DNA from 4 places in the Geobacillus sp. GHH01 genome. Region 1 is predicted to be linked to each of the others. Evidence: predicted binding sites of a transcription regulator. Region 1 holds the regulator's gene; each other region holds the start of a gene.

Region 1 (7,586 bases):
GGCGTGCCGCTTCTTCGCGCCCTCGGCGTCGGCCAAGGAACGGAAAGCCGCCTCGAAGCCGCCAAACTGGCTTCCGGGTATTGGGCGATCATTAGTTTCCTGCTCGCTTTTGTCATTATCCTATGGCTGCTCCGCGGTGACCGCAACGAACGAATGATGCGGCGGCTGCCGCTTGGTTCCTCGTGGATGTGGGCGGTCTTGGGCGTCTTTTTGGCGCTCACGGCGCAAAGCATCGCCGCCAACATCGAATGGCGGTTGCTCGGCATCAAACCAGGGTCGGAAAATACAAGGCAAATCATCGATATCATCCGCCTGACGCCGCTGCTTATCGTCGTCACCTCCGTCATCGGCCCGATTTTGGAGGAGATTATCTTCCGCAAAATCATTTTCGGCTCGCTTTATGAAAAATACAACTTTTGGCTTGCTGCGCTTGTCAGTTCGCTCTTGTTTGCCCTTGTCCATATGGAGCCGGAACATTTGCTTCTGTACACATCCATGGGGATGGTATTCGCGTTTTTATACGCGAAAACCGGACGCATTTTCGTGCCGATTTTCGCCCATGTCGCCATGAATACGTTCGTCGTCGCCATGCAGACGCTGTTGGCCGACGAGATTGAGAACATGATGCGCCAGTCCGAGCTGCCGCTCGCCGTTTGGAGGGTTTGGCTATGATGCGAAACCCTCAGCTGTTTTCGCTTCCGTATTTCGTCTTAGGCTCAATGTTTACGTATTTGGCCATCGAAAGTGCTCATGAAACGGTTTGGAACGTCTCCACCATCGCTTTAGCGGCGCTCGCTGCCTTTGATTTCGGCACCGCCCTTCGCCTTCTTTTCGCCTCAAAACGCTGACCCCTTCCCGTGATTCGGACGGGAAGGGACCAGAACATCAGTCTCATGACGGCGATCATATCGTGAAAATGGAAACAAAAAACAAGAGGCCGGCCTCAAAGTCCTGTCTTGTGGCTTTTGAGACGGCCCCTTCGTTTGGCCCGGCCTTGCTCGCTTTCCTCTCAATGTTTTTCGTCCCGCCTCACTCATTGCCTTCCTCCTCGGCTGCTCGCTGCGCTTTCCGATAGCCGATGCGCGCCACCCAAATGCTTCCTTCATACAAAATGGTGAGCGGAATCATGACGATCACTTGCGACAGCACATCCGGCGGCGTAATGACCGCCGCTAAAATAAGCAGCGCCAAATACGCATACTTGCGGATGCGAACAAGAAGCTGCGGCGTAATAAGCCCTAAGCGGGTGAAAAACAACACGACGATCGGCAGCTGAAACACGATGCCAAACGGCAGCACGAGCTGAAGCAAAAACTGAAAATATTCATTAATGCCGATCATTTGTTGAACCCCTAGTTGGTCAGCCAGCTGGCTCATAAATCGAACGACAAACGGAAACAAGACGAAATAAGCGAAGCTGACGCCTGCTAAAAAAAGAACGATCGACGCCGGGATATAGCTTAACGTCACTTTCCGCTCTTTTTCATACAGACCGGGGCTGACAAACGCCCAAATTTGATACAACAGCACCGGAGCCGACAGCACAGCCGCGATGACAAAGGCAAACTGAAAATACACTTTAATCGGATCGGTGAGGCGGAAGGCGTTCATGGTCAAATGCTTCGCCTCGGCCGTTCGCTGCAAATACAAAATGACATCATCGACAAAAAAGAAACTAACGACAAGCGCCGCAGCAAAAAAGATGAGCACGATGATGAGCCGTTTTCGCAGTTCACCCAGATGCTCATACACCGACATTTCTTTGTCATTCATTGTTTCTCCATCCTGCCTTGTCATCGGTCGGTTTTCGTTTCTTCGTCATCAGCGAGCCCTTTTGTGGCGTCTTTAAACTCGCGAAGCGACTGGCCGAACGACCGCCCCAACTCCGGCAGCTTTTTCGTGCCAAACAGCAACAAAATTGCAGCAACGAGCAACAAATATTTCATGTGTTGTTCTCTCCTTTTTACGATGGCGATGGATAGTTTTTCAAAAAATAGACGAGCGACTGCAGCTCAATGGCTAAATCGATATGATGGACGCGAATATGGTTCGGCACGTTCAACCGCGCCGGAGTAAAGTTTAAAATGCCTTTAATTCCTTGCGCGACAAGGCGGTCGGTCAGCGCTTGAGCCGCGGCGGCCGGCACGGTTAAAATGGCGACCGGGATGTTTTCGTGAAGCCGCTCCTCCAACTCATCGAGATGATAGACCGGCACCCCGCCGACTGTCGTCCCTACTTTCCGCTCATCGACATCAAACGCCATCACGATTTTCGTATTGTTGTTTTTCGAAAAATTATAGTTTAAAAAGGCGGTGCCTAAATTGCCGACGCCAAACAAGGCGACTTCGGTCACCTCATCCTCTTCAAGCGTCCGGCGGAAAAACGACAACAAATAATTGACATTATACCCGTATCCCTTTTTGCCAAGCGCGCCAAAATAGGAGAAATCACGGCGGATCGTCGCCGGATCGACTTTCACCGCCTCGCTCAACTCGGCAGAGGAGACGCGTTGCTTGCCGGAAGCGTGCAAGTTTTTCAAAAACCGATAGTAAAGCGGCAGCCGTTTGGCGGTTGCCTGCGGAATTTTCGGTTGTTCGTTGCTCATGATCTCATCCCCTAGCTAATCGGTTTTCCGTCGGTAATGGCCAGACTTCCCGCCCGTTTTTTCGACCAAATACGTCGGACCGATGACCATTCCTTTATCAAGCGCCTTGCACATATCGTACACTGTCAACGCACAGACCGAAGCGGCCGTCAGCGCTTCCATTTCCACTCCTGTGCTCCCTTTCGTTTTCACCGTTGCCGTGATGACGAGCTTATGCGCTTCTCCATCGTTTTCCCAAGCAAAAGCAATGTCCACACCCTTTAACATAAGCGGGTGACACATTGGAATAAGGTCAGCTGTCTTCTTCGCCGCCATCACCCCCGCCACTTGAGCGACGGCGAGCACATCCCCTTTCTCGATCGCATTGCTCGTCATTTTTTCGTAAATTTCCCGGCTGACAGTCACGCTCGTTTGCGCCACAGCCACTCGCACAGTATCTTCTTTGTGCGTAATATCAACCATTTTCGCGCGCCCTTGTTCATTGAAATGAGTGAACGATGACAATACAATCTCCTCCATTTATACACTATACACGATTTTTCATCATTCGTCTTTGACCGTTTTCGCGACTTGCGTTAAACTATTCGCGAGGTGACGGACATGATCATTTTGCAAGTGCACGGGCTCACGAAATATTTCGGCGCTGACCTTATTTTATCGAATATAAAACTAGAAATACAGTCCCGCGACCGAATCGCCCTTGTCGGCCGCAACGGAGCGGGAAAATCGACATTGTTGAAAATCATCGCCGGTGAACTCTCTTTCGACAGCGGCAAAATCATCAAACCAAACCATATCAAAATCGGCTATTTGGCGCAAAACAGCGGGCTCGACTCGCCGCGTTCCATTTGGGACGAAATGCTTGAGGTATTCACCCCGCTTCTAGGACTCGAAAAACAGCTCGCCGAACTCAGCATGCAACTCGGCGACCCGGACGTACTCGCCGATCCCGCTCGCTATGAAAAAACGCTGAAAATGTATGACGAGCTGCAAGAACAATACAAAGAACAAGGCGGCTACCAATACGAAGCCGACATCCGCTCCGTTTTGCACGGGCTGCAGTTTTCCTCATATGATTATAAAACTACGCCGGTCTCGTCGTTAAGCGGCGGACAGCGGACGCGGCTTGCCCTTGGGAAATTGCTGTTGTCCAAGCCGGATTTATTGATTTTGGACGAGCCGACGAACCATTTGGATCTTGAGACGCTTGCCTGGCTGGAGCAGTACTTGCAAGCCTATCCCGGTGCCGTCCTGGTTGTTTCCCACGACCGCTACTTTTTAGACAAAATCGTCACCGACGTATACGAACTGTCGAATGCCACGCTCAAACACTATGCCGGCAACTACAGCCGCTATTTGGAGTTGCGGGCCGAGCAATACGAACAAGAGTTAAGACGGTACGAGAAACAGCAAGAAGAAATCGCCCGACTCCAAGACTTCATCCAGCGCAACATCGCACGTGCCTCGACGGCCAAACGGGCGCAAAGCCGGCGAAAGCAACTGGAAAAAATAGAACGGCTCGAACGGCCTGTCGGCGATGAAAAATCAGCCTCCTTTTCGTTCTCGATCGATCGACCGAGCGGCTATGAAGTGCTCACCGCTGAAGACATAGCCGTTGGCTATGACGACGGTGCACCCATCATCCGCCAAATCAGCTTCCGCATCACGCGCGGCGAAAGCGTCGCCCTAGTCGGGCCGAACGGCATCGGCAAGTCGACATTGCTGAAGGCGATCGCCCGAAAACTCCCTATCCAAACAGGAGAGCTCCGCTACGGCGCAAACGTCCAAATCGGCTATTACGATCAAGACCAAGCTGATTTGTCATCGAACAAACGGGTGCTTGACGAGCTGTGGGACGCCTACCCCGAAAAGACGGAAAAAGAAATTCGCACCGTGCTCGGCAACTTCCTGTTTTCCGGCGATGACGTTTTAAAACCGGTCTCCGCTTTAAGCGGCGGGGAGAAAGCACGCCTTTCGCTCGCCAAGCTGATGCTGCAAAAAGCAAATGTCCTTCTTTTGGACGAACCGACAAACCATCTCGACCTTGACAGCAAAGAAGTGCTCGAGCAAGCGCTCATCGACTACCCGGGAACGATTTTGTTCGTTTCCCACGACCGCTATTTCATCAACCGAATCGCAACAAAGGTGTTTGAACTTTCCAGCGGAGGCCTAACGGAATACTTAGGCGACTATGATTACTACATCGCCAAAAAAGAAGAAATGCGCGAATTGGCGCTCCTGAACGTCCGCCCGACAGAAACGGCAAGTGATTCTGCCAAAACGACATACGAGCAAGAAAAAGAGGAAAAAAAACGACGGCGCCAGCGCCAACGCCGCTTGGATGAAATCGAAGCCGAGATTGCAGCGCTTGAAGCACAAATCGCTGAGATCGAGCAAAAACTTTGTGATCCATCCGTTTACGGCGACTATGAGACAATGCAACGATTGACGCAAGAAAACGACGAGCGGAAGCAGCGAGTCGAAACGTTATTGGCCGAATGGGAACAGCTTTATACTTCACTATAACCGACAACCCGCCTCTAGTTTCGGCGGGTTGTTCTTTAGTTAGTCACATTATCCACAAAAGAATCCACAATTTCCACCATGGAATATAAGTTATTCACCAACTTTTCCACATTATCCACAAAAAACATCTTCCTTTTGCACAAAAATCGCTGTGTATTGTTTTTCTTATGTTGATCATGTTTTACCGCTTTTTCCACATTGTCCACAGATTTGTGGATAAAAATATACACAAACTTTTTTCACATGAAAACAAAAAGGACGATCCGTTTGCCTGCCGCAAACGGATCGCCCTTCGGTGTCTTTCGCGTTTCAGCCAACTGCCTAGACAAGCGGCAAGCTTGGATTGGCGTTGAGCGCCAAATCAGCCCGCTTTCCTTGTTGATATAACACTGTTCCCGCAACGGCAATCATCGCAGCATTATCGGTGCATAGCGATAACGGCGGGATGACAAGCTCCACATCGGGGAGCTCTTTCATTTTATCCTGCAGTGCAGCCCGCAGCCCGCGGTTGGCCGCCACCCCCCCGGCGAGCAGCACTTGCCGTACGCGGTATTCTTTGGCGGCCTGCACCGTTTTCGTCACCAGCACATCGACGACGCTGGCCTGAAAGCTCGCGGCCATCTGTCTCGGATCGATCTCCTCGCCGCGCTGCTTCGCGTTGTGGAGCGCATTGAGAACCGCCGATTTTAAGCCGCTGAAGCTGAAATCATACGAACCTTCCTCAAGCCACGCTCGCGGCAAATCAATCACTGGCTCTCCCTCATGAGCCAGCCGGTCGATGTGCGGTCCTCCTGGGTACGGAAGGCCTAAAGCCCGCGCCACCTTGTCATACGCCTCACCGGCAGCGTCATCGCGCGTTTCACCGATCACCGCAAAATTCCCATGCTCCTTCATGAACACGAGTTCCGTATGACCACCGGAAACGACGAGCGCCAACAGCGGAAACTTCATTTCAGCCACTAATTGATTGGCGTAAATATGACCGGCGATATGATGCACCCCAATAAGCGGCAATCCATGGGCAAACGCTAACGCTTTCGCCGCGTTGACCCCGACAAGAAGCGCTCCGACAAGCCCCGGTCCGGCCGTCACCGCCACCGCATCAAGGCCCGCAAACGATACGCCGGCCTGCTGCATCGCTTCTTCAATAACGAGCGTAATTTGCTCCACATGATGGCGGGAAGCAATTTCCGGCACGACGCCGCCAAACCGCCGATGGCTTTCCATTTGCGACGCCACTACATTCGATAAAACCTCTCTTCCGTTTTTCACGACTGCTGCCGCCGTTTCATCGCAGCTCGTTTCAATGCCTAATACATATACGTCCTCATTCATCTCAGCTTCACCCACATGACTAACGCGTCTTCAAAGTTATCCGGATAATACCGTTTGCGAATGCCTCCGTTGCGAAACCCTAGCTTTCGGTACAGCGACTGGGCAACATGATTGGACACGCGCACCTCAAGCGTCATCGTCGCCGCCCCGTGCTGCCTGGCCATGTCCATCAAGCGCCGCATGAGCGCTTCACCAAGCTTTTGCCCACGAAACTGCGGCAACACGGCTACATTCGTCACATGCGCCTCATCGATGACAAGCCACATCCCACCATACCCGATGATCCGCCCGTTGTACACCATGACGATATATTTGGCGTAGCGGTTGTACATGAGCTCGTTGTAAAACGATTCACGGCTCCAAGGCGAAGTAAACGATGCCCGCTCGACTTGCACGACTTCATCAATGTCATGAATGGTCATTGGCCGAAATTGAACATTGATCCCCATCGTTCTGTTCCCCTTTTTGTTTCGCGAGCCATTTCGCCTCCGCCTCGGCAAGGCGGAGGTAGTTCGGCACAAACACATGGGCGTTCTCGCGCTCTTTTTGTTTGCCTAGCATCACCAACTCGCTCGGACGCGGCAACGCCAAAGACGACGGAGCCACGTGAACCCGTTCGCCTAAATGACTTCGAAACAAATCACGATATAGCGGTGCATCCGCACCAATGAACAATACATCCTCTTCCCGCTCGCTCAACCGACGCGCCCACTCATCCGCCGCCACAATCCGATCCTCCTCAAGGCAGCGGAGCGCACCGCCTTCGTAGCGATAAAGCCCGGTGTAAATTTGTCCGCGCCGTGCGTCAAACAGCGGAACGATCACCCCAGGAAAATAACGGCCATTGGCGGCGAGCACCTCAAGGCTCGACACTCCGGCGATCGGAATACCGAGCGACCAGGCAAGCGTTTTCGCAATCGTCACGCCGATCCGCACCCCGGTATACGACCCCGGCCCTTTCGCTACAACGATTAAATCGAGATCTTTTGGAGCAACGTCACATCGTCGAAGCAACAACTCAATGGCTGGCATCGCCCGGGATGAATGGTCTTTTTTCACATTGGTGATGAATTCCCCTTTCACGACATCACCATCTACCAACGCAATGCCAAGCGGCATA
Region 2 (7,586 bases), 450 kb from region 1:
CCCGGCAGCGGCGGCAAGCGGTGTTGTTCTCTTCACGCCATACACCGGGCTTTCCGTGACGCCGGGGGAAACAATCGACTATACGGTCAATGTCATCAACAACGGTTCCAACATTGAAAACGTCACCTTCTCGTTTGACCACCTGCCGAAAGGATGGTCGACTTCGATTACCGCTGAGGGGAGAACGATTGAGCAGCTGTCCGTCCGAGGCGGAAAAGAAGAACAGGTCACGTTGGAAGTGACCGTGCCGCTGGATGCCGACAAAGGGGATTACCGCTTTTGGCTCGTCGCGAAAGGGGAGAGTGGTTCATCGAAATTGCCGCTGCTTGTCCGCGTGACGGAACAAGGATCGTTTAAAACGGAACTGACGTCGGAACAAACGAACCTCGAGGGGCACGCGGATTCGAGCTTCACGTATGATGTCACGCTGAAAAACCGAACCGCCAAGACGCAAAATTACGCGTTAAGTTCGGCGGCGGAAAAAGGTTGGCAAGTCACGTTCAAATCGGAAGGCAATTCCGTTACGTCGGTGAAACTCGAGCCGAATGAATCAAGAGACATTACCGTAGAGATCAAACCGCCGGAAAATGTGAAAGCGGGCACGTACAAAATCCCGATCAAAGCGCAAACGAGCGATACGTCGGCTGAGCTGACGTTAGAAGCGGTCATTACGGGCACGTATGCGCTCAAACTGACGACGCCGTCAGGAAACTTAAGCACCGATGTGACGGCGGGGCATGAACGGGTGATCGATCTTGTCGTCAAAAACACCGGAAGCGCTCCGCTTTTGAACATCAATATGACGGCTGACGCTCCGCCTGATTGGGAAGTGGAATTCGATCAAAGCACGATCGCCCAGCTGAACCCGGGCGATTCCAAAACAGTCAAGGCGAAAGTGAAAGCGTCGGATGAAGCGATCGCTGGGGATTATGTCGTCAACTTCCAGGCGCAAACGGCGGAAACGTCGGCGGAGGCGGCGTTTCGCGTCTCGGTCAAAACGTCGACCGTTTGGGGCGTGGTGGCGGTGTTGATCATTCTCGGGGTGACCGGAGGGCTGTACTATTTGATCAAAACATACGGGAGGAGGTAAGCATGGCAGCACCTGCCGTCATCGAGCTTGACAACTTGTGCAAAACGTATGGCGACCATCGGGCGGTTGACCATTTGTCGCTTTCGATTCAAAAAAGGGAAATTTTTGGCCTCCTTGGCCCGAACGGGGCGGGAAAGACGACGACGATTTTGATGATGCTCGGGCTCACCGAACCGACGTCCGGTTCGGTGAGGGTATGCGGGATCGATCCGGTGCGAAACCCGATTGAGGTGAAACGGAAAGTCGGGTACTTGCCGGATGATGTCGGCTTTTACCATCACATGACAGGCTTGGAGAACTTGTTGTATACGGCGGCGTTAAACGGCATTCCCCGCGCCGAGGCGGAAAAGCGGGCGTGGGAGCTGCTCGAGAAGGTGAATTTGACTGATGCGGCCCGCAAGAAAGCGGGGACATACTCGCGGGGAATGAGGCAGCGGCTCGGCTTGGCCGATGTGTTGATGAAGCGCCCGGAAGTGATCATTTTGGATGAGCCGACGTTGGGCATCGATCCTGAGGGAGTGCGAGAGCTGCTTCGCCTGATCCGCAATTTGAGCCGCCATGAAGGCATCACCGTTCTATTGTCCTCGCACCAATTGCACCATGTGCAGCAAATTTGCGACCGGGTCGGCTTGTTTGTCGGGGGCCGATTGTTGGCCGAAGGGAATATCGAGCGCCTAGCGCAGCAATTGTTTTTGCAGGATGCCTATGTCATCCATGTGGTCGCTTCCCCCCTTGACGCTTCCTTACGGTCCAAAATCGAGGCGATTCCGGGCGTCAACAAAGTGGAGCAAACGGAAAATGGATGGGATGTGTATTGCCAGACGGATGTGAGCGCCGCCATCAGCAAAACCATCGTTGAATCGCACTCTTCCTTGTTCCATCTCAGCCGGCGGGATTTTGGACTTGATGAGATTTATCACCGCTATTTTGAAGGGAGGGATGTACGTGAGGGCGAGTAACGAAGGACGATGGGCAAACGATGTTTTTTCATATGTGAAAAGATGGAGCGAACGGCTGAAGGCGGGTGCGCCGGATGAGAAGAAACGGGCAAGAGGGGCAAACAGCGCCTTTTCGGCCATGGTCAAAAAAGAACTGGCCGATTATTTGACGAGTTGGCGCATGATCATTTTAATCGCCCTCATCTTGCTCACTTGCTTCGGCTCGCTGTATACGGCGATGACGACGATCCGGGACGCGTTGGATTCCTCGGAAGAGGCCAAGGAAATCGCGAAAGGCGCCTACTTGTTTCTAAAATTATTCACCGTCTCGGACGGAACGTTGCCTTCGTTTCTGACGTTTGTCAGCTTTCTCGGGCCGCTGCTCGGCATCGCTCTTGGATTTGACGCCATCAATTCGGAGCGGAGCCGGGGGACGTTAAGCCGGCTCATGGCCCAGCCGATTCCGCGCGATTATGTGATCAATGGCAAGTTTGTCGCGGGTCTTTTGTTGAACGCTGTGTTGTTTTTCTCTCTCGGATTGCTTGTAACGGCATTGGGCATTTTGATCTTGGGCATTCCACCGACGTTCGAGGAATTTGCCCGCATCATATGCTTTTTGTTGTTATGCCTTGTGTATATCGCTTTTTGGCTGAATCTCGGCATTTTGTTTTCCGTCGTCTTCCGCCAGGCGGCGACATCCGCGTTGTCGTCGATGGCCGTTTGGCTGTTTTTCAATCTTTTCTACTCGATGATTGTGGAAGTGTTTGCGAAACCGTTTTTGCAGTCTGACGCCATTACGTCCGTCGAGCAGGCGGTCGGCCGTCAAGAGTTGGTGCTTGGCCTCATGAGATTGTCGCCGAGCTACTTGTTCAATGAATCAACAACCGCCTTGCTTTCGCCGGACGTCCGAACGCTAGGGATCGTCACGGTGGAGCAAACGGCCGGCGCTGTTGCGGCCCCCTTGCCATTCTCGCAAAGTTTGCTGCTCATTTGGCCGCAGGCGACCGCGCTCATTGCCGCCACTCTCATCTGCTTTGCGATCGCGTATTGGTTGTTTATGAGGCAGGAGATACGGGCGAGTGGGTGAGAAAACAAGTTGTTTGCCGCAGACGGGGCGGAAGAGATGTGTGCGCCCAACAGCGTTTCTTATCGTTCGTATGTGAAAAACGTTCTGCCAAATCGTGTCCGTTCCTTTTGGGGACGGGCTTTTTCTTTTTTTGGATGTGACAAAACCGTGACAACGCTTGTGGCAAAATGGTGACAACAGGCAAGAATGTGATCAACCTCACAAATCCGTTTCCTTCTCCTGCGTATGATGGAAGTACAAACAACGTCACAAATTTTGAAAGTTTGGGAGGGGCTTTTCATGAATAAACAAAAGGCGCTGCTGCCGATTACGACGTTCGCCATGATGTTTTCATTCGCTGTGTGGGCCGTGTTTTCGCCGCTTGCGAGTACGTTTCAACAAATGTACGGGCTGACATCGACGCAAAAAAGCATTTTGGTCGCCATTCCCGTTTTGCTCGGTTCGGTGATGCGGTTGCCGCTTGGCATTTGGACGGACCGGATCGGCGGGCGCAGGCTGTTTTCGCTGCTGCTCTTGTTTCTTGTCATTCCGCTTGTTGGCGCAGGGTTTGCAGATTCGTATGCGATGCTTCTGTTTTGGGCGTTTTTCATCGGCATGGCCGGAACGTCGTTCGCCATTTCGGTGACGTTCGTTTCCCGCTTGACTCCGCCGGAAAAGCAAGGGACGGCGCTTGGGATTAACGCGATGGGCAACTTCGGCACGGCGGTTGCTGCGTTTTCCGTTCCATCGATTGCCGCAGCGTTTGGTGTGCCTTGGGCTTTTTGGGGGATGATCATTCCGGTTGTCGTCATGCTCGTTCTCGTTTGGTTTTTCACACCGGATATGCCGAAACCGAAACAACAAAAAACGGTGCGTGAATCGCTGTCGGTATTGAAATATAAACATACGTGGACGTTGTCGCTCTTTTACTTCGTTACGTTCGGGGCGTTTGTCGCTTTTGGCATTTACTTGCCGTCGCTGCTCGTTGACTTGTATGGGTTGACGCCGGTGGATGCTGGGATGCGCGCGGCTGGGTTTACTGTACTCGCTACGCTTGCGCGGCCAGTCGGCGGCTATCTTGGCGATAAAATCGGCGCTGAACGGGTGTTGACGTTCGTCTACGCTGGAATGACAATCGGCGCGTTGGTGATCGCGTTTGGAATGGAAAATATTTGGGTGATGACAGCGGCTTGTTTGTTTGTGGCCGTGATGTCTGGGCTGGGCAACGGTGCGGTGTTCAAACTCGTGCCGCAGCTGTTCCCAGCCGAAACGGGCGCCGTCACCGGCCTTGTCGGGGCCTGGGGCGGACTTGGCGGCTTTTTTCCGCCGATTGTCATGGGGATCATGAAAGATGCAACAGGTTCGTACGTGCTCGGTTTTCTGCTCCTTAGCTTGTTTACCCTTATTTGCTTCTTGCTGAACCGGCTCGTATTTGGCAAAAAAGCCGGCGAACCGGCGAAGCGGTTCGCTTCTTGAATGGAATACCGTATAGAGAGGCTGAAAGCTTGTTCGCTTTTAGCCTCTTTTTTTATTTGGGCGTGTTTTTCTGTTATTCAATGTGAGTATGCGTTTCACTATTGTTACATGATTAAAATATATTGCTCATTATTTCACAAATCATTCAAACATGGCTGTCTGTTGGTGATACAAATCACCAGGGAAGAAGTGAAAATGCCGTACGTTAAAGGTGTAAATCAAATCATCTAAGGGGGGAGAACGATGAAACAAAGGATGTCTTCGTTATTGTCCGTCGCGTTAGCCGCTTCGCTTCTGGCCGCATGCAGCAACGGGGGAGGAGGAGAGGCAAAGGCGGAAAATAAAAGCGGAACAGCGGCAACTACGCAACAGTCTGCTGCGAACATGTTAGCGGCGCATAAAGGAGTGAACCAAGCACCGGTGCCGTTGAAAATGGAGCGGATCGGTCTGCATGATGTCCGCGTCGAAATGACGGCGCAAATCACTGACATTGAAATTGACAAAGGGAAAACGCATTATACGGCGGTGAAAAGAAACAGAAGTGATTCGCATCACAACCGACAAGAAAAAAAGAGCGTCCGGCGTGCCGAGAACAACGGCCGGCCGGGCGCTTTTTTCATCAGTGTCCTGAGACGGCTCGATCCGTTTTGTTGTCCTTGGCGTTTTGCTCACTCAATGCAGCAAATATCCGCCGGGCAATCTTCACATTGGATTTCCGCTTTCAAATAGTTTAAATCATGAACCGTAATTTTCCCCCGCTTCATCGAGATAATCCCTTCCTGTTTTAAGGCGTTGAGCATCCGATTGACGCTTTCGCGCGTCGTGCCGCAAAAGTTGGCTAAATCTTGGTTTTTCAATGTGACATCAATAAAAATGCTTCCGTCCTCAAGCGGGACGCCATAACTGTTGCAAAGGCGAATGAGCGTCGAGTAAAGCGCTCCTTTTTTGCCGTTCATGATCAAATCGCGAAACTTTGTCTGTGTCCGCCGGGCATGCTTGCTGATCCAGCGCATATATTCAAGGGTAAGGGGCGGATTGATCAGCAGCTGCTGTTCCAGTTCCTCTTTGTTTATGACTGCCGCTTCGCCTGGCTCTATTACCTTGGCCGTCAACAAGTAGCGTGCATCGTTCGTAAACAGCGTCAATTCACCAACGATTTCCCCGCTTCCGCAAATGCGGAAGCACATTTCTTTTCCGTCCGGACAAATTTTGCTCACTTGCACTTTGCCGGAAAGAATCAAGTACAGCTCATTGGCCGGCATCCCTTCTTGGAACAAAAAGGAGTGCTTGCGAAGTGGAATCACTTTTTTCGACGATTGCAACAAAGAACGTAAATGGGGAAAATATCCATTCACTGCAGCTTCCATCGATAGCACCTCCATTCATTCAGCTATTTCTATTGTAAAAATCATCACAGCGAGAGAGAGTGAAAAAAATCACCGGTTACTGTTTTTTGTGCGAGGCGTCACAATTTTTTCTAAATTGGTTTTTCCTTTTTCTATGTTACAATGTGAGTAGCATCACAGCATTCTACTGTTTGTTTTCGTATGGTAAAAGGGAGACGGAACAGAGAGAGGTTCGTCGATGGCAGAGTTTTGGTCACCGGTTTGGTTATCGATAAACGTATCGCTTCTTGCCGGCGTGATCGTCGCAATCCTTGGAACAGCGGCGGCGAGGTGGATGGCGCGCCGCCGGTTTCGCGGGAAGACGGCGATGGAGACGGTGTTTATGCTGCCGCTTGTATTGCCGCCGTCGGTCGTCGGGTTTTTGCTCGTTGTCTTGTTTGGGCGTCATAGCCTAATCGGACAGCTGGTGGAAAGGTGGTTTCACACAACGATATTGTTTACGCCCGGCGCGGCGGTGATGGCGGCGGTTGTTGTGTCGTTTCCGCTCATGTATCAGGCGGCCAAAGCGGGGCTGGAGGCCGTCGACCCCGCCATTGAAGGAGCGGCGCGCATCGACGGGGCGAACGAGCGCCAAGTGTTTTGGCATATTTCGCTGCCGCTGGCCAAACACGCGTTATTCTCCGGAGCGGTGCTGTCGTTTGCCCGCAGCCTCGGGGAGTTCGGCGCAACGCTCATGTTTGCCGGAAACATCCCGGGAAAAACGCAGACGATTCCGACTGCCGTCTATATGGCGATGGAGTCGGGGCGGATGGAGCTGGCGTGGGCATGGGTGGCGGTCACGATTGGATTGTCGTTTAGTTTATTGTCTTGTGCGGCGAAACTAGGCCGTTGGCAGCGATAAGGAGAAGGCCGTTGGAATATCACGCGGCCCATGAAAGGGAAAGGAGGGAGCGCCATGGAAGAGCGCGACCGGATGAAGATCACCGACCGCCTCGCCCGCCCGCTTCGTGATTTGCGGCTGTCGGTCATCGACCAATGCAATTTTCGCTGCGTCTACTGCATGCCCGCTGAAGTGTTCGGGCCGAATTTTCGCTTTTTGGCGGAAGACCAGCTGTTGACGGTTGAGGAAATGGCGCTTTTAGCGGAATGTTTCGTCGAGCTTGGCGTTGAAAAAATCCGCCTGACTGGCGGCGAGCCGCTGCTTCGGCGCGACCTCGATGCGCTCATTGAGCGGCTGTCCATGATTCCCGGCTTGCGGGACGTTGCCCTTACGACGAACGGCATCCATTTGGTGAAATGGGCGAAACGGCTGAAAGCGGCTGGGTTGAAGCGCGTTAACGTCAGCTTGGATGCGCTTGATGATGACATTTTCCGCAAAATGAACGGCATCGGCGTCGGCGTCGCTCCGGTGTTGAAAGGCATTGAAGCAGCGCGCGAGGCGGGGCTTGGCGTCAAAGTGAACATGGTGGTCAAAAAAGGATGGAACGATTCACAAATCGTGCCGATGGCGGCTTATTTTAAAGACTTGGGCATCCCGCTCCGCTTTATTGAATTCATGGATGTCGGCACGACGAACGGCTGGGATTACTCCCATGTCGTGACGAAAAAAGAGATGTACGAGCAAATCAACGCGATGCATCCGCTCGAGCCTGTCGAGAAAGAGTATTTCG
Region 3 (7,586 bases), 440 kb from region 1:
ACGTGTGACAGCTGCCAACGGAACATCAATGCTTTTCTCTTTTTGAACATCCGCGTCGTTTGGCCTTTTCTGCCTTCATTGTATACATTCCCACGCCATAAAGCTGTGATATAAATCATAACAGACATTTGCCCCAGCTCACAAACCGTCCTCGGTTCAGCACGCTACAATGGGGGCGAACAAACGAGAAGGAGGTTGTCTCATATGGAAGTTCATCGATCCGTTCGCCCCAACATGCGGCCGGGGCGGCAAACGACCAACAGTTTTCTCAAATCGATTCTCATTTTCACTATTGTGATCAGCTTTACCGTCCTGCTTGTCGGCGGGTATTGGATTTTTAAAGAAATGGCGCCAAGGCCGAAGGAAGTGCGCAGTGAAGACGGCCAAGTGTTGATGACGAAAGAAACGATCATCGGCGGGCAGGCCGTCTTCCAAAAATACGGGCTGATGGATTACGGAACCGTGCTTGGACACGGATCGTATATGGGGCCGGACTATACGGCGGAAGCGTTGAAAATTTATACGGAAGGCATGCAAGATTACAAAGCAAAAGAGCGGTATCACAAACCGTTTGCCGATTTAACCGACGATGAGAAAACGATCATCCGCGAACAAGTCATCAAGGAAATGCGAAAAAACCGCTACAACCCGGTTACGGATGTTCTCGTCCTGACGGATGCGCAAGTATACGGGTTGGAAAAAGTGCGCGACTACTACCGCGATGTCTTCACAAATGGCGACGGTTGGGGATTGAAAAAAGGATTGATCAAAGAAAGCGACATGCCAAAATCAAACCGTGCCTGGGTGGCGGATGGCGACCAAATCAAGCAAATTGCCGACTTTTTCTTCTGGACCGCCTGGCTGTCTAGCACGCCAAGACTTGGAGACAAGATCACATACACCAACAACTGGCCGTACTATGAAGACGCTGGCAATACGATGTCCTTTTCCGCGGTATGGTGGAGCGGCGCGAGCGTCACGATTTTGATTTTGTTCATCGGGATCATTTTGTACGTCTTCCACCGTTATCAACTAAGCATGCAAGAAGCGTATGCTGAAGGGAAGTTTCCGGTCATCGACTTGCGGCGGCAGCCGCTTACTCCGTCGCAAGTGAAAGCGGGCAAATATTTCGTTGTCGTCGCCGCGCTCTTTTTCGTGCAAGCGATGTTCGGGGCGCTGCTCGCCCACTACTATACGGAACCGGACAGCTTCTTTGGCATCAAATGGATCCATGACCTGTTGCCGTTTAACATCGCCAAAGGATATCATTTGCAGCTGGCGATTTTCTGGATTGCCACCGCTTGGCTTGGCATGGGGATTTTCATCGCGCCGCTTGTCGGCGGGCAAGAGCCGAAAAAGCAAGGGCTGCTCGTCGATCTGCTCTTCTGGGCGCTTGTCGTGCTTGTCGGCGGCAGCATGATCGGCCAATGGCTCGGCGTCAACGGCTACTTAGGAAACGAATGGTTCCTGCTTGGCCATCAAGGTTGGGAATATATCGAGCTCGGCCGCGTTTGGCAAATCATTTTAGTCGTGGGCATGCTGCTTTGGCTGTTCATCGTCTTCCGCGGCGTCAAACGAGGGCTGAAGCAAGAAAGCGACAAAGGCGGGCTCATTCACTTGCTGTTTTATTCGGCCATCGCCGTTCCGTTCTTTTACATCTTCGCGTTCTTTATCGAACCGGATACGAACTTTACGATGGCGGACTTTTGGCGCTGGTGGATCATCCACTTATGGGTGGAAGGCATTTTTGAAGTGTTCGCCGTTGTCGTCATCGGGTTCTTGCTCGTTCAAATGCGGCTTGTGACGAAAACATCGACCGTCCGGGCGCTTTATTTCCAATTTACGATTTTATTGGGCAGCGGTGTGATCGGCATCGGCCACCACTATTACTACAACGGTTCACCGGAAATCTGGATCGCCCTTGGCGCCGTGTTCTCGGCGCTCGAAGTGATTCCGCTCACGCTCCTTATTTTGGAAGCGTACGAGCAATACAAAATGATGCGCGACGGCGGAGTCAACTTCCCGTATAAAGCAACATTCTGGTTTTTGATCTCCACAGCGATCTGGAACTTGGTCGGCGCCGGGGTGTTCGGCTTTCTCATCAATTTGCCGGCGGTCAGCTACTTTGAACACGGGCAATTCTTAACGCCGACCCACGGCCATGCGGCGATGATGGGCGTGTACGGCATGTTTGCGATCGCCGTGCTTCTTTACTCGCTGCGCAACATCGTCAAACCGGAAGCATGGAACGACAAATGGCTGAAATTCTCTTGCTGGATGCTGAACATCGGCCTGGCTGGCATGGTTCTCATCACGCTTCTCCCGGTTGGGGTGCTGCAAATCAAAGAAGCGTTTGAACACGGCTATTGGGCGTCTCGTTCGCCTTCGTTTTTGCAACAAGATGTCGTACAAAATTTGCTGCTTGTCCGCTTCGTTCCGGATACGATCTTTTTAATCGGCGTCGCCGCCTTGCTTGTCTTTGCCATCAAAGCGATGTTCCATTTGCGCAAACCAACTCACGGCGAAGGGGAAGAGCTGCCGGCGGCGAATTTGGCGGAGGAAGAATAACAAAAACGGGCTGACCCAAAACGCGAATGCGTTTTGGGATTAGCCCGTTTTTACACGAAAATAGAAGAGAATCGTTCGTTTTCTGGCAGAATAGAGTTATCATAACCGCTATCGCCGGAAAAGGAGCGATTTGTTTATGAAACATCATCATAATTTTTGAAGAGTGTACCATGAATCATCTCACGTTGCCAGGCGATATCATTCCACTGGATCATATGGCTCATGTAGTTCACGAAATGGTCGAGCTTCTTTCTTACATAAAGGCCGCCGCACCTCAGAAAGGCAAGGAGAGATGCTTCCTCCTTGCTCATGTTGTCTTTATAAGACGAATGCTGGAAATTGCCGCTTCGTGTTCAATCGAACGCCTAGAAAGAAGATCTAAAATCCGTTCGTGCTTTTCCATGTTTTGTTCTATTTTCTTAACGATTTCATTTGTTTCAAGCACTGCTTGTTGGAGGAAAACAAATTCTTGCTTTGTGACCATATTGGCTTTGACATGATCTAATTCTTTCATTAGGTTGTTCTTTACGTCCTCAAGCTCCTGCTTGGTAGCCATGTTGGCTTTGATGTCCTCAAGCTCCTGCTTGGTAGCCATGTTGGCTTTGATGTCTTCAAGCTCTTGCTTGGTAGCCATGTTGGCTTTGATGTCTTCAAGTTCTTGCTTGGTAGCCATGTTGGCTTTGATGTCTTCAAGTTCTTGTTTGGTGGCCATGCTGGCTTTGATGTCTTCAAGCTCCTGCTTGGTGGCCATATTGGCTTTGATATCTTCAAGTTCTTGTTTGGTAGCCATGTTGGCTTTGATGTCTTCGATCTCTTTTGTGAAACTATGCTTCACTTCTTCAAGTTCTTGTTTGGTGGCCATGTTAGCTTTAATATCTTCTAGTTCTTTTGAGAAGCTTTGTTTTACTTCTTCGAGCTCCTGTTTGGTGGCCATGTTGGCTCTAATGTCTTCGAACTCTTTTGTGAAACTATGCTTCACTTCTTCAAGTTCTTGTTTCGTTGCCATGTTGGCTTTAATATCCTCAAGCTCTGTTGTGAAGTTTTGCTTCACTTCTTCGAGTTCTTGTTTCGTTGCCATGTTTGTTTTGACGTCGCTTACTTCCTGTTCGATAATTTGGAGCTTGTCCAAAATTTGTTTCAATATCGCTTCCAAGGAAAATCCTCCCTTCTTATATAGTAGCCATGGGAAAGCGGGTGGTGATGAATCGCTCCTTTCTTTTGAGGACTGGGGAAACGAGCGTGTAGAGTAAGTGGTTGAGGAAAGGGATGGGATTGTAGCGCAGAACAAATGAGGATCATCGTTCCCCATTCATATTATAAATGATTCACAGAAATTTGAACATAACGTTTTGGGTCATTGTCGCTTTGCATCCGTCCAGGAAAAGGAGTGCGTTTTAGCCCGTACGGTCATGTTAATCCCGGCAGCGGCATTGTTTTGACGAAAATCGAACTTCCTTTATTAAGGTGAAACATGGGATTTAGTCGGAATCGTTCATGATCAATACACGATTTCATAAAGAAAGAGCTGACTCCAAAAGTCCGCTTTTTAGCGGATTTTTGGGTCAGCTCCCTTCGTTTATGAGCGTTTTCAATCACTTGTGGCATTTGTCCGGCGTGGTGTGTTCCATTTCCTTTTGCTTGTCATGGCACGGAAAGCAGTACAACGTCTCTGTTTCTCGGCTGACGACGCCATTTAAAAACCCATGCAGACAATGGATCGGCTTGCCGCATTGCGCGCAAAAGCCAACAAGCTCTTCCAACCGCCATTTCTCCTTTCATGGGGATTGAACATGTTCACCTTCGGGCTGTGACGCTCGTCACTACCCCCCAAGGTTCAAGCGGTTATGATAAAGTATATAATTCATTATACTACAAAGGAGGCCAATGTTATGAACCAATTTGCTGCCAAAATCCACGCCCCGGACTATCCGCCGCGGGATCGCCATCCGGCGATTTTCCGGCTGTTTGACAATTTGAAGCCGGGGGAAGTAATGGAGCTTGTCAATGACCATGATCCGCGTCCGTTGCAATACCAATTTATGATGGAGCGTCCGGATCAGTTTACGTGGGAGTACTTAGAGGAAGGGCCGGACGTATGGCGGGTGGCGATCGGCAAAAAATAAATCATCCGCTCCATAGGGATTTCCGTCGACAGGCGGAAATCTTTTTTTTCGCCGGTTCGTATGGTACGGTAGGGACAGATGATGTTCGGAAAGAGGGGATAGAGATGAAACGAGCCATTGCCGGAGCGGTGCTCGCCGGCGGCCAGTCGCGCCGGTTCGGGCGGCCGAAGGCGTTTGCGCTGCACGAAGGCGCCCCGTTTTTCACTTGGTCGGTCGCGGCGCTCGATCCGATCGCGGATGAATTGTATATCGTCAGCCACCCGTCGCTTGTCGATGAATTCCGCCGCCAAACGGATATCCCGGTGCTGCTCGATGTCGAGCGCTGCCGCGGCTGTGGGCCGCTGGCCGGCCTTTACACCGTTATGGAACAGAGCCGAGCGGATTGGGTGTTCGTCTTGCCGTGCGACATGCCGTACATGCGGCGGGAAGTGACAGAGCGGCTTGCTTCCTATATCGATCCGATGTTTGACGCCATCGTCCCGCTCCATGGCGTCCGTCCCGAACCATTGGTCGCCTTATACCACCGTCGGCTTCGCTCCGTGATCGCCGAGCTGCTTGACGCCGGCGAACGGCGGATGATCTCGCTCCTTGACCGCGCCCGCGTCCGTTGGGTGGACGCCGAGCAACTTGCCGCAGATAGTGACGTCTGGCGCAATGTCAATACGGAGGAAGAGTACCGGTGAAGGGGGGATGGTGGCCGAAGCAGACACCGCATACACTTTTTTCAATTCAGAAGAGCCATCCTTGCTTTACTTTTTGGGCGTATGGCGGGTCAATATATTATACCGCCTGTTCAGATGGCTGTCATCTTCGTCCATGGTACGATCGCCCTCTGTTATGGCTTTGCTGTGGATGTGATCCATATCACATAACGCGCCTGAATGTTGCGGTACAATGGAGGCCAAGGAGGGGGCCGCAATGCGCGATTTTAATGAAAATCCGTTTATTGTGATTTGGGAATTGACGAGAGCTTGTCAACTCAAGTGCCTTCATTGCCGCGCCGAAGCGCAATACCATCGCGATCCGCGCGAGTTGACGTTTGAGGAAGGGAAAAAACTGATCGATGAGATTTACGAGATGGATCAGCCGATGCTCGTTTTTACGGGCGGCGATCCGCTCATGCGGCCGGATGTGTACGATTTGGCAAAATATGCGATCGATAAAGGATTGCGCGTGTCCATGACGCCGAGCGCGACGCCGAACGTGACGAAAGAGGCGATCCGCAAAGCAAAAGAGGTCGGCCTGTCGCGCTGGGCGTTCAGCCTTGACGGGCCGAACGCCGAGATTCACGACCATTTCCGCGGCGTGAGCGGCTCGTTTGATTTGACGATCCGTGCGATTCAATACTTGCATGAGCTCGACATTCCCGTGCAAATCAACACCGTCATTTCGCGATACAACGTTCATGTGCTTGATGAAATGGCGGAATTGGTTGAGAAGCTGAAATGCGTCCTTTGGAGCGTCTTTTTCCTTGTGCCGACAGGCAGGGGAAAAGAGGAGGATATGATTTCCCCCATCGAGCATGAGCGGGTGTTCCGCTGGCTGTATGAAACGAGCAAGCGCGTTCCGTTTGATATCAAAACGACGGCGGGCCAGCATTACCGCCGCGTCGTGCTGCAGGCGAAAATGCGTGAAGGAAAAACGGCAAAAGGCGGCATCCGTTACGAAGACGTGTTGAACAAAGGCTTAACCGGGCAGGTCGACGGGCTCGGCCGCGCGCCGAAAGGAGTAAACGACGGCAACGGCTTTGTTTTTATCTCCCATATCGGCGATGTCTACCCGAGCGGGCTGCTGCCGGTGAAGGCAGGGAACGTCCGGGAAACGCCGCTGGCGGACATTTACCGACACTCGCCGATTTTCCAAGACTTGCGCAATCCGGACAAATATAAAGGAAAATGCGGCGTCTGCGAGTTTCGCCATGTGTGCGGCGGCTCACGCTCGCGGGCGTATGCGGTGACGGGAGACTATTTGGAAAGCGAGCCGTATTGTGTTTACATTCCAAAGGCGCTGCGGACAAAAGAGCGAAGCCAACGGTAAGAGAGCGGTGAAAAACGGCCGCTTAAAATGACGGCGCTACGGCGTTCGTGAGACGGTTGCCCGGGCGCATGCGGCGGACGTTGGTGATGTGTCCAAAACATACGGGGAAGGGGCAAGGCGCCCTTCCCCGTTTTTATCATCCTGAACCGAGAAGATCCCCCACTTACGCTCACGCGTGAGCGTAAGTGGGGGATGAATCGGGATTTGCCGTCACTCTTCCTCTTGCTTCCACAGAACAGAAGGTGTAAAGAACCGTGGCACGCACGGGGATGGCTTGGTGGACAGCCTGCTGTGGGGCGGGTGTTCCCAAGAATCTCCCACCTCAAAGCTCAAGCGTAGGTGGGAGAGCGTTCAATGTTGAAAGATCATTCGTGGTCCAAATCGACAATAAATGTCTCCGGCCCGGTCGGCACCGCGCTTCCTCCCTTTGGTTCGAGGCTTGCTTTAATTTGCTTGAACTGTTTGACATCCTCGCCGGTGATCAAAATGCGCGCCGCTCCGTGGCGGATCGTCAACAGTTCCCCTTTGACCTCGTTGTTGGTGTAAATGATCCACAATTGATAATCGCGAGTCGCAAACGGCGGCAACCCTTCAATTTCCATCAGCATTTCCTTCGTATCGTTATTGAGCCAAATCGTGCCGTCCATCTGTTGAAAGAGCGCCGATGGTTCAATCGGAATTTGTTTCGTTTTGGGATTACGGATGATTCGCTCAATTGGAATGTCGGTATGTTGTTTGACAATCTGGTATCGATATGGCTCATCCGATCCGCCATGGGAAGCGGTCGGCCCGTCGTTCGAAGCGGAAAGGCACAAGGCGAAAAGGAAGACGGCCAAAGCGGCGCCGATCCATCCCGAA
Region 4 (7,586 bases), 290 kb from region 1:
TACGATGGCGTTATCCCCTGCCAGCAAAAGATCGATAATGATGATCGACAGCAACGCCGTCCAAAACTCTGCTGACAATACATCCATGGAACAATCCCCCTTCACAAGTTATATTTTTCCTTTAGCGAAATCGGCGCCATCTTGATGACTTGTTGCAAAATAAACATAAGAACGGCGAAATCATCGATAAAACCAAACAACGCAAGCCAATCCGGAATGAGGTCAAGCGGCAGCGCTATATACAAAAGCAGCAAACCGACGGAAAACAATTTTTTTCGCATTGGCACTTCATGAGAAACGAAAAATTCAAACAAAAACGGTAGAAAACGCCGGACATGGACGATGAAGCGAAGCCGTTTCCACCATTTACGCATGCCATCCCCTCCACTTTTTGTTCTTTTGAAACCGAACCTATCTTCCTTTACGATTATCTTCCCCCCTTTTGTTTCATGAAATGAAAGAAGGCCCTTACCATCTTTGGTAAAGGCCTCCATAAATAAAATAGACCTTTACCAACATCGGTAAAGGTCTCGCTAACAACGTCGCCGTTGCCAACAAAGCCGAGGGCATGCGCCCTGAACTGACGACTTTGCTGTTAAAGCTACTCCCCTTTAACAAAAGAAACTATATTCGTTTTTATATTTTCATGATATTCAATATTTATACCTGTTGTCAACTCTTTTTCTTGACAAGAAATGAATCCAATTTATTGCCCCGCCGTAAACTTCAAACCAATGACTCCGACAAGAATGCAAAGCAAAAACGCCACACGCGGCGCGTTGACTGGCTCGTTTAAAAACAACATGCCGACCAAGGCCGCGCCGAGCGCTCCGATTCCCGTCCACACCGCATAGGCGGTGCCGATCGGCAACGTTTTTATCGCCAGTGATAAAAAGTAAAAGCTCGCCGCCATCCCCGCAATCGTCACAACAGAAGGCCAAAAGCGGGCAAACCCGTTCGTATATTTCAGCGCGATCGCCCATACAACTTCGAACAAACCAGCAACTATTAAATAAACCCACGCCATGCCCCGTCCTCCCTTTTTAGCGAAAATAAAAAAGCCGCGAGAACGATCGAAACGATGCTCCTCCCGGGCTTTTGTCCCTCCGTGCACGCGGCGATGCCGCGCGTTTTCTCTCGGTCGCAGGCCGGCCGCAAAGCAGCCGCGGAACCCTAGAAAACCTTTTTCTTCTTTTTTTCCGCTGTTATTGTACCATGTTTGTGGCCAATCGGCTACTGATTTAACCATCGTGCCGCTGGCATAGCAAGAAAGCAGATGGGACATTCCCATCTGCTTTATACCGGATCGTTATCAACATCGCTGTACGATTCAATCGCTTGATCCAGCGCCCGATACGCCTCAGCGAAGGCGTTCGTCGCCGATTCATCTCCAGCCTCGGCCAGCTCCATTCGTGCATTGCGCGCATGGGCGACGGCGCGAATGACGTCTTCAATCATTTGTTTCTTCTCCCCAGCGCTCGCCTTCAATTGTTCAAGCTCATGGAGCGCCCCGTCAAGGCTCGTCGAACGCGGCTCTTCAAATGCCTGCTCCAATTGTTCTTTTACACGTTGCAGCACTTCTTTCATGATCGCCCACCCTTCCTTGATTCGTTGTCATCCGCTAGTGTAAGCGATTGGCGGCAAACTATGCATTACCAAGACGCTGAAATTGTGTTTACTCATTTACGTGCACATCTTTCAAACCAGCCCAAAACGCGGCGATGATCGACAGGGCGACGATGATCATCGGCGCATACATGATCAAAAATGTTTGCATTATCCTTTTCCCCCTTCCCATTTTCCTTTAACGTACGCCTTGTTAAACAAAAAGAGGCGCATAAGCAAATAAAGTGACGGAATTAATAACAGGAGGCCGGCAATAAACGCGACGATCAACGCCATAGCCATCGTCTCATTCGTAAACCCGTCATAAATCGTCAAATACGGGTATAACAAATACGGATAATGTGAAATGCCATAGGCGTAAAAGGCGAACGCATATTGAAACAACAGCGCAATAAACGCCCAGCCGAACCGCCGCTGCCGCCAAAGCAGCCAAACGGTAATGACAAAAAACAAAAAGGAAATGACCAGCATCCACGCCACATTCCATAGGTTGGCGTAATGCTCGGGATTATGGTAGCGGAGCTGGTAAATAATGAGCAGCGCTGACAACATCGTCGGCCCGCTCCAAAGAAGAGCGTAGCGGCGCAACAGCGCCCGCGCCCGTTCATCCTTGGCCTCGTCCGCATAGTACGTTAAGAAAACGGCAGAAATGTAAAGAACGCTCGTCACACTGAGCAGCACAATGCTCCATGACAACGGGCTTGCAAACAGCTTCCCATAATCCAGCGCAACGCCTGAGGTGCCTGCCTCCACAAACCCGCCTTCGGAAATCGTCAACACGATGGACAGGGAGGCCGGAATAAACAACCCCGTCAATCCATAAGCGATTAAATACCAGTTCCGTTCCGTCCCCCCATACGTATGAAACGCATAGTACGAGCCGCGAATAGCTAACAAAATGATGGAGATGCTCGCCGGGACAAGCAAAATAGAACCGTAATAATACGCCGTTTTCGGAAAAAAGCCGACAATGCCGACAAAGAAAAAGACAAGAAAGACGTTCGTCACTTCCCATACAGGGGAAAGATAGCGCTGAATGATGCGGTGCAAAATATGCTGTTTGTTTGCCCAATGGCTATAGGCGCTGAAAAACCCAGCCCCGAAATCAATCGAGGCAACGATAATGTACCCGAACAAAAACAGCCATAACACCGAAATGCCAATGACTTCGAGCGTCATGGCGCCACCTCCCCGTTATTGGCCCGCTCTGCCAGCTCCCGTTCAACCGGGTTGCGGCGGAACATACGGATGAGCACTGTTGCGCTCGCAATTACTAACACCATATACAAAAGGCAAAACAACACAAGCATCGTATCCACATGCGCCGACGATGTCGCTCCTTCCGCCGTTTTCATATAGCCGCGCAAAATCCACGGCTGCCGCCCGACTTCCGCTAAGTACCATCCCGCCTCAATCGCAGCCATCGCCAGCGGCCCTCCCGCCACCAGCAGTCCAAAAAACCACTTTTTCGCCGTCCACTTCCAGCGGAAAATCGATCCGAGCCAATACGCGGCTGCGACAACCATTAAAAACACCCCGATCGTGACCATCACATCGAATAAGTAATGAATGTACAGTGGTGGGCGTTCATCTTCCGGAACTTCGTTCAGTCCGGTCACAACCGCAGCGGGATGGTTATGGGCCAAAATGCTAAGGGCATATGGAATTTCCAAGGCATATTTCACTTCCCCGTCTTCTTGGAGCGCGCCGAACAGGATCAACGGTGCATGGGAGCTCGTTTCAAAATGCCATTCAGCGGCCGCCAGCTTTTCTGGCTGGTATTCGGCTAAAAATTTGCCCGATAAGTCGCCAATCAATGCACTGGCTACCGAAAAAATAAAAGCTGTTTTCATCATTAAATGAAGTGCCTTGCGATGATAAATGTGACGATTGCCTTTCCATAAATGCCAAGCGGCGATCGAAGCAAGCACGAATGCTGACGTCATATACGCCGTCGCCAGCACGTGGGCGACTTTTGTCGGCATGGCCGGATTGAACATTGCGGCGATCGGGTCGATGTTGATAAGCTCGCCGTTTTTCAACTCAAACCCTTGCGGCGTGTTCATAAAGGCGTTCACCATCGTAATAAACATGGCCGAAGCCGAAGAGCCGATCGCCACCGGAATGAGCAACAGCAAATGTTTTTTCTGGTTTTCAAACCGGTCCCATGTATACAGATAAATGCCGAGAAAAATGGCTTCAAAAAAGAAGGCGAACGTCTCCATAAACAGCGGCAAGCTGATCACTTGGCCAGCCAGCTGCATAAAGTTCGGCCATAAAAGCGACAGCTGCAAGCCGATCGCCGTTCCGGTCACAACCCCGACCGCCACCGTGATGACAAAGCCGCGCGTCCAACGACGGGCAAGCAAAATATAATGCATATCATGTTTCCGAATCCCAATCCACTGGGCAATGGCGATCATAAGCGGAATCCCAACGCCGATCGTGGCGTAAATGATGTGAAACGTCAGCGTCAACTCTGTCAGCACGCGGCTGAGCCACACTGAATCATACTCGCGCATATTTCATCCCCCCTGTGAAAACAGCCGTCCCATCAACGAAACGAACACGGCGGCCGCCGCCAAAAAACTAATCCATATGAGCCACGTTTCTTGCCGTTTCCACACGTTCATTCCCCTCCGTAAAGTCCTACATGACATAATTGTGATAAACATCACAAACCAGTTGTGTTTATTATCCCATAAACTTCCCGCTCTTATCCATCGCAAATTCGAATAATTTGTGACATTTTTCACATATCTGCCGTGACAAACAAAAAAAGCAGGATGCCCCTGCCGTTCGTGATCACAAATACTTCCGATGCACCGTCTTCCCGTCATACGTAAACAACATCGGCTTCTCTTCAACAACCGTCTCCATATGGACCGGACGGCCCCACAACTGATAAATGTAGGGCAATACTTTTTCCAAATACTTCAGATCGAGTTCGATCCCTTCATACCAATGTTTTAAATACAGCTCCCCATTGCGCATGTAGTCGCCGTCATTGACCGTGATATACGGAAACCCGCCGTTGACCCGCATGCTGACGAGTTGGTCGCGGATATGCTCCCAGTTTTTGTCGACGATTTTATATTCTTTCCCCTGTTTTTGGAACAAATACATATCTTCGCGCATAACGAGCTCTTTCGTTAAATAGTTGCGCAAAAACGAAATGTCGGATTCGAGTTCGCGCACTTCAAAAATTTTCGCCCTCCCCGACCCCGGCTTGACGCCGTATTTTTTCATCTCCTCAGTCGGGTTGTTCCACCGCTCTTCAATGTCTTCAAAAATTTTCAGTCCTAAATAATACGGATTGATGCCAGTGCGCGACGGTTGCACGACGTTGGCGTTCAGTTTCGCAAATTCAATCGCCTCATCGCTCGTCAAATCCATCTCGCGCAAAATGCGCTGATGCCAATACGTCGCCCATCCTTCGTTCATGATTTTCGTCTCCAGCTGCGGCCAAAAATAAAGCATTTCCTCGCGCATCATCGTTAAAATGTCGCGTTGCCAATCCTCCAGTTCGCGGCTGTATTCTTCAATGAACAATAGCACATCTTTTTCCGGTTGCGGCGGAAACTTGCGCCGTTTTTTTCGCGGCGGCGTTTTCAGTTTGTTCCGCTCGTCAAGCGACCATAAATCGTCGTACGGCGTCGATGTTTTCGGAGGCTCCTCCTCTTCGTACACTTCCGTATCTTCCCACGTCCATGACAGCTTCGGCCGCAGGAGCGAGGGATCGATATGCTCCTGAATGGCCAAGACGGCATCCAAAAATTTTTCCACTTCCAATTTTCCGTATTGATGTTCATAATGCTTGATCCGCTCCGCTGTCGCCGCCATGCTTTCCACCATATCGCGCTTCGTGTTGCTGAAGCGGACGTTGTTTTTGAAAAAGTCGCTGTGAGCCAACACATGGGCGACGATCAGCTTATTTTGGATGAGCGTATTCGTATCGAGCAAAAACGCGTAGCAAGGGTCCGAATTGATGACGAGCTCGTAAATTTTGCTTAACCCTAAATCATAATGAAGCTTCATTTTGTAAAACTGTTTCCCAAAGCTCCAATGGGAAAATCGCGTCGGCATTCCGTAGGCGCCAAACGTATAAAGAATGTCCGCCGGACAAATTTCATAACGCATCGGATAAAAATCAAGGCCAAATCCTTCCGCAATTTCGGTAATTTCGGCAATGGCCCGTTCCAGCTCTTTCAGCTCGCCCTTCCGCATCCATCTCCCCCCTTTTTCCTCTTATCACAATGTATGAGGGAAACGGCGTTTTGATACGTTCCATCGTTTGGCATGAACGCGCAGCGCCCCATTTTCATTTGTGGACCGTTGGCTTATAATGGTCATATACAAGAAATCGCGGCAAAGCGTGGTGGTCATTTGCAGCACTATTTGCATTATCTTATCGAACACTTCGGCTACATCGGCATTATGGTTGCGCTGATGCTCGGCATCGTCGGGCTGCCGATCCCCGACGAGCTGCTGTTGACATATGCCGGTTACCGCGTTTCAACGGGGGCGTTTTCGTATCCGCTCGCTTTTCTTTCCTGCTGGCTTGGAGCCATCATTGGCATCTCGCTCAGCTATATGCTCGGGATTACGCTCGGGCTGCCGTTTTTGCATAAATTTGGTCCGAAGCTTCATCTTACGGAGAAGCGGCTCGAGCAAACGAAAGCGCTTTTTTCGAAGCTCGGCCCAGCGGTATTGTTCATTTGCTATTTCATCCCCGGCGTTCGGCATCTCGCCGCCTTTTGGGCCGGCATGAACGCCTACCGTTGGAGAAAGTTTGCCTTGTTCGCCTACAGCGGGGCGATGGTGTGGGTCGCTGTCTTTTTGACGATCGGCGCCTATTTTGAAAGCCGCTGGATGGCCGTCAAGCAGTACATCCATGCCTACCGTCCATTCTTATTTCCAGTCTTTTTGGTCGCTCTTGGTTTCGCCATCTTCTATTGGTACATCCAGCAAAAGCGAAAAACACCGGGGTAATCACCGGTGTTTTTCATTCTCTATGCGCGCTATACGTTCTCGCGCGGGCCGCGATGGTACGTTTCCGTCAGCAGACCCATAAACAGGCCGAATCCGAACATAAACATCGAGGCCCCGATAATGCCGAGACTGATGATCGTCAAGAAATAGTCTTTGTTGTAAGCGCTTGCGATAAAACTAAGCAAAAACAGTACAACTCCGACAATCAATCCCACTGACGCCATCCATTTGCACATGTTGATGATTTCTTGCCCTTCGTGCCGTTTGTTCATTCTCATCATCCCCTTATTTTGAGGATACTATCCTTGTCACAAAATTGCAACATTTATTTTTCCTTTTTCGTTTTCATTTCGGTTATAATTTATATTTTGCCTTCTGTCGCAACATTTACAGGGCAACAAAACGCCCCGCCGTCATACACTAACAATGACTCCTTCTTGATAAAGGAGGCATGCCGCTTGAACACCGTCGACTATGATAAGGCGCTCTATTACACGCATCGCTCCGAATGGGACAATTTGCTCATTTTAATGGTGCGTACGCCTGATGATATTCTGTCGAAAAAAATTGAAAAGTTTCTCCACGCTTATAATTTTGAACATGACTACTCCGTCATCCAGGAGCGGTTGCACGCCTTGCTTCGCTATATTGACCATGCGCTTGAAGTGAGCGAACAAAAAATGGGAGTCGAGCAGTACGCGCAGTTTTACTCGTAAAACGAACGGGGAATTGGCCGATGCCAATTCCCCGCAGATTGTGCTGATCATTGCGCATAAGAAGGCGAAACGGTGCTAAGCACATCCTTTACGCGTTGCATGACGGCTTCTGTTAAGCGCGCTAGTCTTTCTTCGCTGTCCCCCAGCGACGTCCCTTTGACGCCGAAGTACGCCTTCATTTTCGGCTCCGTCCCTGATGGACGCAGACAAAACCACGAGCCATCCTCCAAGATATACTTGAGCACATTGGAT

Evidence for each region. Region 1 encodes Rex, which represses fermentation and respiration genes when NADH is low (regulators of the CRP and FNR family bind a similar motif). Its sites were predicted from a motif close to TTGTGAAATATTTCACAA; they were not measured.
Region 2: a site for Rex is predicted at 3,302-3,319, ahead of GHH_RS03575 (nitrate/nitrite transporter). Genes of this name have one in related genera too.
Region 3: a site for Rex is predicted at 5,544-5,561, ahead of GHH_RS03545 (TIGR04053 family radical SAM/SPASM domain-containing protein). Genes of this name have one in related genera too.
Region 4: a site for Rex is predicted at 4,367-4,384, ahead of GHH_RS02780 (cytochrome ubiquinol oxidase subunit I). Genes of this name have one in related genera too.

The regions. Positions count from the first base shown of each region.
Region 1 covers NC_020210.1:249,916-257,501, reverse strand. The annotation lists gene GHH_RS01415 (CPBP family intramembrane glutamic endopeptidase) at 1-672, shown strand, start outside; gene GHH_RS01410 (YdiK family protein) at 669-848, shown strand; gene tatC (twin-arginine translocase subunit TatC) at 1,030-1,773, opposite strand; gene tatA (twin-arginine translocase TatA/TatE family subunit) at 1,794-1,946, opposite strand; gene GHH_RS01395 (redox-sensing transcriptional repressor Rex) at 1,964-2,605, opposite strand; gene moaC (cyclic pyranopterin monophosphate synthase MoaC) at 2,621-3,109, opposite strand; gene GHH_RS01385 (ABC-F family ATP-binding cassette domain-containing protein) at 3,206-5,131, shown strand; gene tsaD (tRNA (adenosine(37)-N6)-threonylcarbamoyltransferase complex transferase subunit TsaD) at 5,453-6,466, opposite strand; gene rimI (ribosomal protein S18-alanine N-acetyltransferase) at 6,463-6,915, opposite strand; gene tsaB (tRNA (adenosine(37)-N6)-threonylcarbamoyltransferase complex dimerization subunit type 1 TsaB) at 6,875-7,586, opposite strand, start outside.
Region 2 covers NC_020210.1:698,017-705,602, forward strand. The annotation lists gene GHH_RS03560 (NEW3 domain-containing protein) at 1-1,090, shown strand, start outside; gene GHH_RS03565 (ABC transporter ATP-binding protein) at 1,093-2,049, shown strand; gene GHH_RS03570 (ABC transporter permease) at 2,036-3,115, shown strand; gene GHH_RS03575 (nitrate/nitrite transporter) at 3,395-4,570, shown strand; gene GHH_RS19370 (hypothetical protein) at 4,814-5,299, shown strand; gene GHH_RS03585 (Crp/Fnr family transcriptional regulator) at 5,239-5,937, opposite strand; gene modB (molybdate ABC transporter permease subunit) at 6,155-6,817, shown strand; gene moaA (GTP 3',8-cyclase MoaA) at 6,872-7,586, shown strand, end outside.
Region 3 covers NC_020210.1:689,392-696,977, forward strand. The annotation lists gene GHH_RS03525 (nitric-oxide reductase large subunit) at 205-2,568, shown strand; gene GHH_RS03530 (hypothetical protein) at 2,876-3,721, opposite strand; gene GHH_RS19090 (hypothetical protein) at 4,161-4,328, opposite strand; gene GHH_RS03535 (DUF2249 domain-containing protein) at 4,458-4,691, shown strand; gene GHH_RS03540 (molybdenum cofactor guanylyltransferase) at 4,796-5,374, shown strand; gene GHH_RS03545 (TIGR04053 family radical SAM/SPASM domain-containing protein) at 5,610-6,728, shown strand; gene GHH_RS03550 (anti-sigma factor domain-containing protein) at 7,094-7,586, opposite strand, start outside.
Region 4 covers NC_020210.1:536,551-544,136, reverse strand. The annotation lists gene GHH_RS02805 (TerC family protein) at 1-87, opposite strand, end outside; gene GHH_RS02800 (YkvA family protein) at 102-374, opposite strand; gene sugE (quaternary ammonium compound efflux SMR transporter SugE) at 707-1,027, opposite strand; guanidine-I (ykkC/yxkD leader) riboswitch at 1,086-1,188, opposite strand; gene GHH_RS02790 (hypothetical protein) at 1,297-1,587, opposite strand; gene GHH_RS19680 (hypothetical protein) at 1,676-1,777, opposite strand; gene GHH_RS02785 (cytochrome d ubiquinol oxidase subunit II) at 1,777-2,805, opposite strand; gene GHH_RS02780 (cytochrome ubiquinol oxidase subunit I) at 2,802-4,148, opposite strand; gene GHH_RS02775 (SpoVR family protein) at 4,432-5,853, opposite strand; gene GHH_RS02770 (DedA family protein) at 6,013-6,618, shown strand; gene GHH_RS02765 (hypothetical protein) at 6,648-6,896, opposite strand; gene GHH_RS02760 (YhdB family protein) at 7,077-7,334, shown strand; gene GHH_RS02755 (phospho-sugar mutase) at 7,382-7,586, opposite strand, start outside.